3 regions of the Protofrankia symbiont of Coriaria ruscifolia genome follow, and region 2 is predicted to be linked to each of the others. Evidence: predicted binding sites of a transcription regulator. Region 2 holds the regulator's gene; each other region holds the start of a gene.
What was found. The regulator LexA, encoded in region 2, represses DNA repair genes until DNA is damaged. The targets are predictions, from matches to a motif close to CGAACNNNNGTTCG.

Region 1: a site for LexA is predicted at 1,974-1,987, ahead of dnaB (replicative DNA helicase). Genes of this name have one in related genera too.
Region 3: a site for LexA is predicted at 1,975-1,988, ahead of CV1CTNOD_RS16580 (SAV_6107 family HEPN domain-containing protein). Genes of this name have one in related genera too.

What each region holds. Positions count from the first base shown of each region.
Region 1 is NZ_CAAAFR010000203.1:105,167-108,396, reverse strand. It holds partial or broken gene CV1CTNOD_RS24010 (30S ribosomal protein S6) at 1-45, shown strand, start outside; gene CV1CTNOD_RS24005 (single-stranded DNA-binding protein) at 59-622, shown strand; gene rpsR (30S ribosomal protein S18) at 695-931, shown strand; gene rplI (50S ribosomal protein L9) at 943-1,389, shown strand; gene dnaB (replicative DNA helicase) at 2,048-3,230, shown strand, end outside.
Region 2 is NZ_CAAAFR010000173.1:29,584-32,813, forward strand. It holds gene CV1CTNOD_RS18970 (vitamin B12-dependent ribonucleotide reductase) at 1-312, opposite strand, end outside; gene nrdR (transcriptional regulator NrdR) at 404-865, opposite strand; gene CV1CTNOD_RS26965 (LysM peptidoglycan-binding domain-containing protein) at 974-1,120, opposite strand; gene lexA (transcriptional repressor LexA) at 1,550-2,314, shown strand; gene miaA (tRNA (adenosine(37)-N6)-dimethylallyltransferase MiaA) at 2,332-3,230, shown strand, end outside.
Region 3 is NZ_CAAAFR010000152.1:7,323-10,552, reverse strand. It holds gene CV1CTNOD_RS16590 (class I SAM-dependent methyltransferase) at 1-134, shown strand, start outside; gene CV1CTNOD_RS16585 (GNAT family N-acetyltransferase) at 740-1,429, opposite strand; gene CV1CTNOD_RS16580 (SAV_6107 family HEPN domain-containing protein) at 2,027-2,506, shown strand.

The sequences.
Region 1 (3,230 bases), on a different contig from region 2:
ATCCGGCTTCCCGAGAAGAAGCCCCGGCGTAGGGCCGCGGCCTGAAGGGAGCGGCCCCATGGCCGGTGAGACAGTCATCACGGTGGTCGGGAATCTGACGAACGACCCCGAGCTTCGCTTCACTCCCAACGGCGCGGCCGTTGCCAGCTTCACCATCGCCTCGACACCGCGAACCCTCGACCGTGCCACCAACGAGTGGAAGGACGGGGACGCGCTGTTCCTGCGGTGCTCCATCTGGCGGCAGGCTGCCGAGCATGTCGCCGAATCGCTGCAGAAGGGTGCCCGCGTCATCGTCCAGGGCCGGCTCAAGCAGCGGTCGTTCGAGACCCGTGAGGGCGAGAAGCGGACCGTGGTCGAGCTGGACGTCGACGAGATCGGTCCGTCGCTGAAGTACGCCACCGCCAAGGTCGTCAAGGCCGGTCGCGGCGGGAGCGGCGGCGGAGGCGGAGGCGGTTACGGAGGACCGTCCGGTGGCTATGGCGGGCCGCCCGCGTCCGGGGGTCCTGCCTCGGGTGGCGGCTACGGTCCCCCGGCCGGTGGCGGTTCGGGGTACGGCGGCGGGCCCGTCGACGACCCGTGGTCGGCATCGCCCGGCGGCTACTCCGAGGAGCCCCCGTTCTAGGGCTACAGGAACAGAACCCCTTCGGGTCGAGCCCACAGGCGTCGGGTCGAACCCATGACATAGGAGTGCACGATGGCCAAGGCGGCCGTGCGCAAGCCCAAGAAGAAGGTTTGCGTGTTCTGCAAGGACAAGACCGACTACATCGACTACAAGGACACCTCGCTGCTGCGGAAGTTCATCTCCGACCGCGGCAAGATCCGCGCTCGGCGGGTGACCGGTAACTGCAGCCAGCATCAGCGTGACATCGCGATCGCGGTGAAGAACAGCCGCGAGATGGCCCTGCTGCCCTACACCTCGACGGCTCGCTGAGGAGGGTGACGATGAAGCTCATCCTCACCCAGGAGGTACCCGGCCTCGGCAGCCCCGGTGACACGGTCGAGGTCGCCCCCGGCTACGGGCGCAACTACCTCATCCCCCGCCGGTACGCGATCGTGGCTACCCGGGGCGCCGAGAAGCAGATCGAACAGATCCGCCGGGCCCGGTCGGCCCGGCAGGTTCGCGATCTCGGGCACGCAAAGGAGATCGCCGGCCAGCTCTCGACCCTGTCCATCCGGCTGGTGAGCCGGGCGGGCAAGGAAGGCCGGCTCTTCGGTTCGGTGACGGCGGCGGACGTGGTGGCGGCTGTGACCGCTGCTGGTGGTCCGGACCTGGACCGCCGGCGGGTCGAACTGTCCACGCCGATCAAGTCACTCGGCTCCCACACCGTGTCGGTGCACCTGCACCCGGATGTCGTGGCGACCGTGAACCTGGAAGTCGTCTCCGCCTGACGATCACCTGAACGCGGCCGACCGTAACGGCGGCCGCGGAACCGCACGCTGATCGGGTGACCGCGATGTCACAGGGGCGAAGGCTGCGATCATGGTTCTTGTCGCGCGGCCGGAGCCCCCAAGAAAGCCAGCATCGGGCGAAGGCTGCACGATCATGACTGTTGTCGCGTGGCCGCAGCCCCCAGGAGGCATGGAGCCGGTAGACCGGCCGATGCCGATATCGCGGTCACCCGTTGTGCTTTCCGGGTAGCTAGATGCCGAGATCCCCTGGCCGTTCAGAGGCTTCGTGTGGGGTCTCGGCATGATTCGTCGTCGAATTTCTTCCATCCACAGGCGATGGGCGGTGATGACGGCCTTCCGGCGCTGATAGCAGCACAGCCGATATCTGCTCCGACTGGTTGTCCACAGCCTCGGTGGGCTTGTCCCAACGATTTCCCCAGGTTCTTCGGTGTTGTGCACAGAGTTATCCCCAGGATCTGTGGATAACTTTTTGGATGCCGGGCCCACGCGTCCGTACAGTCGACGCCGCCTGGTGGGTGCTCGATGAGACATCCGCTGGGGATTGACGAAGTCGCCACTGTCATCGAACATATGTTCGAAGAGGGTGTGGCGTGCGGGAAATGTGCGGGAAAGGGGCAGTCATGACGGGGCCGCGGCCATGACGCTGACCGATGTCGACCGCACTCGGGCTGCTTCCGGCGGACCGGTCGAGTTCGACCGCACCCCACCGCATGATCTGGCTGCCGAGCAGAGCGCGCTGGGCGGCATGTTGCTGTCGAAGGACGCGATCGCTGACGTCGTCGAGGTGCTCGCCGCGAGTGACTTCTACCGCCCCGCGCACGGCACGGTCTACGGCGTCATCGGCGACCTCTACGGTCGCGGTGAGCCGGCTGACGTGATCAGCGTCGCTGCCGAGCTCGGCCGGCGGGAACTGCTCGAGCGTGTCGGCGGGCCGGGGTACCTGCACACCCTCATCTCCAGCGTCCCGACCGCGGCGAACGCCGGCTACTACGCCCGCATCGTCGCGGAGAAGGCTGTTCTGCGCCGCCTTGCCGAGGCCGGCACGCGTATCGTCCAGCTCGCCTTCGGCCCCGCGCAGGATGTGGACGAGGTGGTCGACCGCGCGCAGGCTGCCGTCTACGAGGTCACCGAACGCCGCTCGAGCGAGGACTACGCGCCGCTCGGCGAGCTGCTCAATCCCGCGCTGGAGGAGATCGAGGCGATCGCGGGGCACGACGGCGCACTGACCGGCGTCCCCACCGGCTTCAACGATCTGGACGAGCTGACCAACGGCCTCCACGGCGGCCAGCTGTGGATCATTGCGGCCAGGCCTGCCGTCGGCAAGAGCACACTCGGATTAGACCTTGCTCGGTCCGCGTCGATCCGCAGCGGCATGACATCCGTGATCTTCTCGCTGGAGATGAGCCGGATGGAGATCACTATGCGGCTGCTGTCGGCGGAGGCGCGGGTGTCCCTGCAGAACATCCGCACCGGTCGGCTCACCGATGACGACTGGGCGCGCCTGGCCCGCCGGATGGGCGAGGTCGCCGACGCGCCCCTGTTCATCGACGACAGCCCGCACCTGACCATGATGGAGATCCGAGCGAAGGCCCGACGCCTCAAGCAGCGCAACAGTCTGCGGATGATCGTCCTCGACTACCTGCAGCTCATGTCGTCACCGAAGCGAACCGAGAGCCGTCAGCAGGAGGTCAGCGAGATATCGCGTTCGCTCAAGCTGCTCGCCAAGGAACTCGACGTCCCGGTGGTGGCGATCTCCCAGCTCAACCGTGCCTCGGAGCAGCGCGCGGACAAGCGTCCGCAGATTTCCGACCTCCGCGAGT
Region 2 (3,230 bases):
GCCGTACGCGCGCACGACCCGGTCGATGAGCTGACGCAGGGACCACTCGCGGGAGGAGCTGCCAAGCGCACCACGGAAGTACTTGCTCGTGACGATGTTCGTGGCGTTCACCGACCAGAAGTCGGGGAACTCCACCCCGCGTTGCTCGAAGTTGACCGAGCCGTCCCGCCAGTTGGTCATGACGACGTCCCGCAGTTCCCAGGTGACCTCGTCATAGGGGTGGACGCCCGGCGAGGTGTTGACGCGTCGCACCTTCAGGCCGGCGGCCTTGGTGGCGGACTTGCTCGCTTTCGTGCCACGGTTGTCGGTCATGGCGCTCCTCGTCTGGCGTCGGTCGGATGGTGTCTCTCACCGGCTGTCTGACGTGTCGTGCTGTCTGACATGTCGTGTCAGGGGTACGTGGCTACGACGGCGACTGCCTGGCCTGCCCCCGCAGATCGGCGATCGCCGTCTCGAAGTCCTCCAGGGAGCCGAAGGACAGATACACCGACGCGAACCTCAGGTAGGCGACCTCGTCGAGCTCCCGCAGCGGCCCAAGAATCGCCCGGCCGATCTCGTCCGAGGGAACCTCGGCAGCCCCCGACGCACGCAACGTGTCCTCGACCAGCTGTGCGAGCTGGGCCAACGCGTCCGCCTCGACCGGTCGACCCTGACATGCCCGGCGCACGCCCGCGATCACCTTCCCGCGACTGAACGGCTCGGTGACACCGCTGCGCTTGATGACTCGTAGTGACGCCTCTTCGATCGTCGTGAAACGCCGGCCGCAGGACGGACACGATCGACGTCGACGAATCGCGGCGCCCTCCTCAGCCTCCCGACTGTCGACAACCCTGCTGTCGGGGTGTCGACAGAACGGACACCGCACGGACAACCCCCAAGATTTTGTCGACTTACAGCCACGTAACTACAAGATGTTGTGGTCAACAGTAGGACTGGACACCACGACCTGGCAAGTCGCCAGCGCGTGGGCCCCTCATGGCAAACGGAGCGTCTGACCAGGGACGAGATCGATCGTCTCAAGCCGGTTCAGACCGGCCAGGCGCGCCACGCCCACCCGGGTGTCACCGTCGGGAGCCAGCACGCGGGCGATACCCCACAACGTCTCCCCGGGCCGAACCACGTGAACGCGAGTTGCTCCGTCACCCCTGGTCGGCGCGGCCGACGACGTCACCCGGGCTACGGATAGAACCAGGCAGGACACCGCCATAACAAGGATAACCAGGACAACTCGACCCCGCCCGGTCAGCCTCAACGGGGGCTCAGCCGACCTCTGCACCATCCACCTCCCCAACTTTCACCAGCACGTGCCACTTCCAACAACATGATCATCGAACACCTGTTCGATCGAATATCTGGTTGAGTTTGTACCGCACGGCTCCGACAGAATCGTCATGACACGCTCGAACAGGCGTTTGAGATATTCAGTCGCGGCGGTTACGGTCGTAGCGATCAGATCCAGGTCGTGACCGCCAGCTCCGGTTCACGGCAAAACGTCAGGTATGCCGGGATCGGAGTCTGCCATGACCGACAACGAAGGAGAGCGGCAGGCATGACCACCGACCAGAACCGCACCCGCCGTGGCCGGCCCCCACGTGGCTCCGTACGCGACCTGCCGGATGGACCGGCAAACGCCTCGGCCCTGACACCCCGCCAGCGCAAGGTGCTTGAGGTGATCCGCAACGCCGTCGAGCGCCGAGGATACCCGCCGAGCGTGCGTGAGATCGGTGATGCGGTGGGGCTCACGAGCACCAGCAGCGTCGCGCACCAGCTGAAGACGCTGGAGGAGAAGGGCTTCCTGCGTCGCGACCCCCACCGCCCACGGGCCATGGAGGTCCTGTCCGCGCAGGCGCCGGTACGACCGGTGGTACGGGAGGCTCCTCCCGTCGGCACGCCCATGGAAGGCCTGCCGGCGACCGACGCCACGCCGGACGCTCCCGCGCAGGCGGCGTACGTACCGGTCCTCGGCCGTATCGCGGCGGGCGGCCCGATTCTCGCCGAACAGGCAGTCGAGGACGTCTTCCCGCTCCCCCGCGAGATCGTGGGCGAGGGCACGCTGTTCACCCTGCGGGTCATCGGTGATTCCATGGTCAATGCCGCGATCTGCGACGGTGACTGGGTGGTCGTCCGCCAGCAGCCGGTCGCGGACAGCGGCGAGATCGTCGCCGCGATGATCGACGGTGAGGCGACGGTCAAGACGCTGCGCCGCCGTGACGGCCACGTGTGGCTCGAACCGCAGAACCCGGCTTATGCTGACATTCCGGGTGACAGTGCGACGATCCTCGGCCGGATCGTCGCGGTCCTTCGTCGGGTCTGATCCTCCCGGGGGTGAACATGGACGTAGGCGTCGACCGGCGCACAGCCGGTCGGGTCGTGACTGTCGTCGGGCCGACAGCGGCCGGCAAGAGCGACCTGGCGATCAGTCTGGCCGTCGAACTGGGCGGGGAGATCGTCAACGCCGATTCCATGCAGCTCTACCGAGGCATGGACATCGGTACCGCCAAGATGCCGCCGGAAGAACGAAGAGACATCCCTCACCACCTGCTCGACGTCTGGGACGTCACCCGTGCCGCTGACGTGGCGTCCTACCAGAGGCTGGCCCGAGGGGTCATCGACGATCTTCTGACTGTCGGCCGCACGCCGGTGCTCGTGGGCGGATCAGGGCTCTACGTCCGGGCCGTCATCGACGACCTCGCCTTTCCCGGCACCGACCCGGCTGTCCGGGCGCGCCTGGAACGGGAGCTGTCCGAGCGGGGCGCGACCGCGCTGCACGCCGATCTCGCTGCGCGGGCACCGGCCGCGGCCGCCGCCATCCTGCCCGGTAACGGCCGCCGCATCGTGCGTGCGCTGGAGGTGGTGGAGCTCACCGGCAGCTTCACCGCCTCCCTGCCGGAACCCCGCTCGATCTATGACGTGGTTCAGATCGGCGTCGACCATCCGCAGCTCGACGCGAGGATCGCCGACCGCGTGGCGGGCATGTGGGCCGCCGGCATGGTCGAGGAGGTCCGGGCACTCACCGGCACGGGCCTGCGGGACGGTCCCACCGCATCCCGGGCGGTGGGCTACGCCCAGGTTCTCGCCTGGCTCGACGGCGCGCTCGATTCGGCCGAGTCGGCCCGGCTCGCGACAATTGCCGCGACGCGCCGATTAGCTCGCAGACAAAGGTCGTGGTTTCGGCGCGATCCTCGCATAATCTGGCTGGACCGTCCCGACGTCGAACAGGTGGCGGGCAT
Region 3 (3,230 bases), on a different contig from region 2:
TCCACGACGTCCACGACAAGCCCAGCCGGTTACCCGACCAGCTCGAATGGCTTCAGCAGGCCGGTTTCAAAGCCAGAACCGTCTGGCGGGACCGCGACCTCGCAGTGGTCACAGCCGATCGCTCCCACCACTGAAGCCGCGGATTTGGCGGCCTCAAGCTGTAGGTGAAAACCGCTGGTATCGCAGCGGTTTCTACCTACGGTTTCCGCGTCTGTAGGTGGATTCCGTCGTTATGGCAGTGGTTTCCACCTATGAGTTCGGTCATCTTTCGTCAGAATCAGCTCTATGCGGTCTCGCAGCGGAGTGGTGAGGTCGGGGTAGTCACCTCTTGTACGCCGGGTGACGCGGTCCTGGTCGGCGCATATGCGTGTACTCTTGATCGTCGTAATTGTGCCGAAGTAAATCGGAAGGCATACGAGGCGACAAATGAAACCTTGGTTTCGTCGTGTGATCGGTTGTTCGCCGTCTGGAACGGCATGTCACCGGCGAACAAGGGCGGGACGGGCTCCGTCGTCGATTATGCAAGATCGCGTGGTGTCCCCGTCGACGTCATATGGCCGGATGGCGCTGTTCGTAGCGCCGGGTAGGGTGTTCCGCGGGTAGCGCCGGCCGGAGCGATCGTCCCGCTGGCCGCTGCAGGCAGCAGCGCCATAATCAGGTGGGCGTTCACGGCGGTGTGTACGGTAAGCGCGAGGCAGCAGGCGCCCGACTCGGCCGTGCGGCTTCACCGGGGCGGAGTTCACACGGCGCGGGCCTGCCGGCAGTTGTCTCCGGCATCGTGGGCGGGCTGCTGCTCGGCCTGCGGGGACGCGGGCTGGGGCTGATCCTGGGCTGGTTCAGTGGGAGTGAGGCGCTTACCCAACACCGCGTACTCGATCCAGCTTCCCGGAAATCGAAAATTCGACAGTAATGGAATGAAGCCCTCGCTGGCGTACAGTCGCCGGGCTCTGCTGTCGGGTAGCTCCAAGGCGGACAGTGCCGCTGTCCGTTCCGGTGCCTCCCGCAGCAGCTCCCGCAGCAGCCTGCGTCCCAGCCCCTTGCCCTGGAACTCCGGCAGGACATGGAACTCGACGATTTCCAGGCAGTCGCCGAGCCAGGTCCCGGCGTCGTCGGGCCCCAGCGCGTCACTGACGACGTCGTGCCACCACTGTCCCTTCAGCCCTGGCAGGGCGTAGGTGAAGCCGACCAGGCGGTCATCGGGAAGGAGAGCAGCCACCGCGCGCAGATCCCGCCGTTCGGCGTGCCGGCGGGCGTGCATGGTCCGTTCGATCGCCGCCCGCGCCGGGTCGGGTTCGTGGAAGTCCAGAAAGGCGGCCTTGTAGACGGCGATGACCTCGGTCAGCCGGGCACGCATCCGCGCGGGCGTCCAGCGGACCAGCCTGATGTTCTCCACCAAGCCTGCCTCCTCGCGCTTTCGTTCCTGCCCCATGCAGCTTGCCTGCCCGGGTGGCCTGTCTACCCGCGTCGATTACCGGCCACGCCTGGGCTGTGTCAGTCCCCTATATCATCCAAGGTGCTTGACAATAACGGGTGCTCGGAGTGTTGCGCCCCACTCGGTCCGGACGAGGGCCCGTAGGCGAATCTTGTGCAGTGTGGTGGCCTCGTTTCGGCCGCCGAATGTTCCCTGCAACCCGAGATGTTCCTGCAACCCCGAGCGCCACCTTGCCGATCTCCACCCCGCAGCGTGGGCCCCGGCTTCGAGCAAGGCCCCTGTGGCCGCGGCTGTGGTCGCGCCGCTTGCCGGAAGCCGCCTGACTGCCGCCTGACTGCCGCCTATCTGCCGCTTGTCTGCCGCTTGTCTGCCGGCCGGCCGGTCGTGCTCGGATGCTCGCCGCAGCCGGACCGACCGTTTGCGCCGTACCCGGCGGTGACGGCACCGGGTCGACGGATAGTCACCGACGCGTCTGCCGTCCAGTCGTTGTCCTCGGCGATGTTGACGGTTCGATCCGGGTGAGGTTTACTCGCTCCAATGTTCGAACGTATGTTCGACTTACTGGAGGATGTCGTCATGTTGGAGGGAGCGGTCATGAGTCGGCAGACTGTAGATCGACAGCCTCGAATCTCGGTCCCCTTCGCGGGGCTGCCCCATCGTTCCCGTGACGAGCTGCTCATGGCCGCGCACCACGGCCTTGACGAAGCGAGCTTCGCCCAGACTCCTGGGCAGCGGTACGCCCTGGCGCACCTGGCAGCGCTGCGTGCCGCCGCTGCCGTCCTTGTCGACCGGGCCCGGCCCCGTCACGGTCACCGTGGTCGGCCCGTCAGCGTCTGGCAGCTGCTGGCGACGGTGGCACCTGAACTGGGGGAGTGGTCGCAGTTCTTCGCAGCCGGTGCGGCTAAGAGGACGGCAGCCGAGGCTGGTCTGTCCGTGGTCGGTACCCGAGACGCCGACGACCTGGTCCGCCAGGCGGAGACGTTTCTCGCGGTGGTGGAAACAACGTTGGGCCTCCCGTCCCAGCCGGTGCTGGTGGCCACAGTTACCGGGTCCACCCCGTTTTCAAACGATTAATTGCTATTGGTGACCGAGGTGACCGACTCGTCTCTCGCCTCTGAACGCCACCCAATACCGCTGATGTAGGCAGGGTTTACCGGTCATGTTGAAATCTTCAATCTTTCTACCCGGGTGTCATTGTTCGTGGGACCTCAGGCATGTCGGTCGGTGGTGTGAGGCCGGGCGGTTGACGATGAGGGGCCGTGTGGCGAGAAGGAGATCGTTGCGCGAGCGATGAGTGCGGTGGCACGGCCGCGTCGACGCTGTCCGTCAGATTGTCGTCAATTCCTTGGAAGAGAGGGTGACCGTGATGGCTGCGGTGACCGTATGTCCGCTCGTGGCAGGCGGCACCGAGGTCCCGCGCTTCCGGGTGGATGTCCCTGTCATGGTCCGTGTCTGCCCTCGCCGGATCATGTTTGTCGGGAGGGGAGCGAGCGGGGAGCCGTGCCGATGTGACGTGACGGTGTGGGTGGTGACGGCGCTGGCGACGCCGTCCGGGTGCTGTGGGCCGGAGGATCCTGACCACGGGTCGTTCCGGAGGCCCCACATAGATCGTTTTGCGTATCGTAGATCGAACGCTCACTATCGGTGACCACTAGTGGGCATCTTGATTACTGGCGGTGGGTTTTCGGATGAATTCGATCATTGGTAGGAATGCTGTGCGGTCGACGCCTAAAGAGCCAAAGGCGGAGCAATCATGGTTTTTTCGCTCCACCGGAGGCCAAAGTCCCCGGATCGCTGA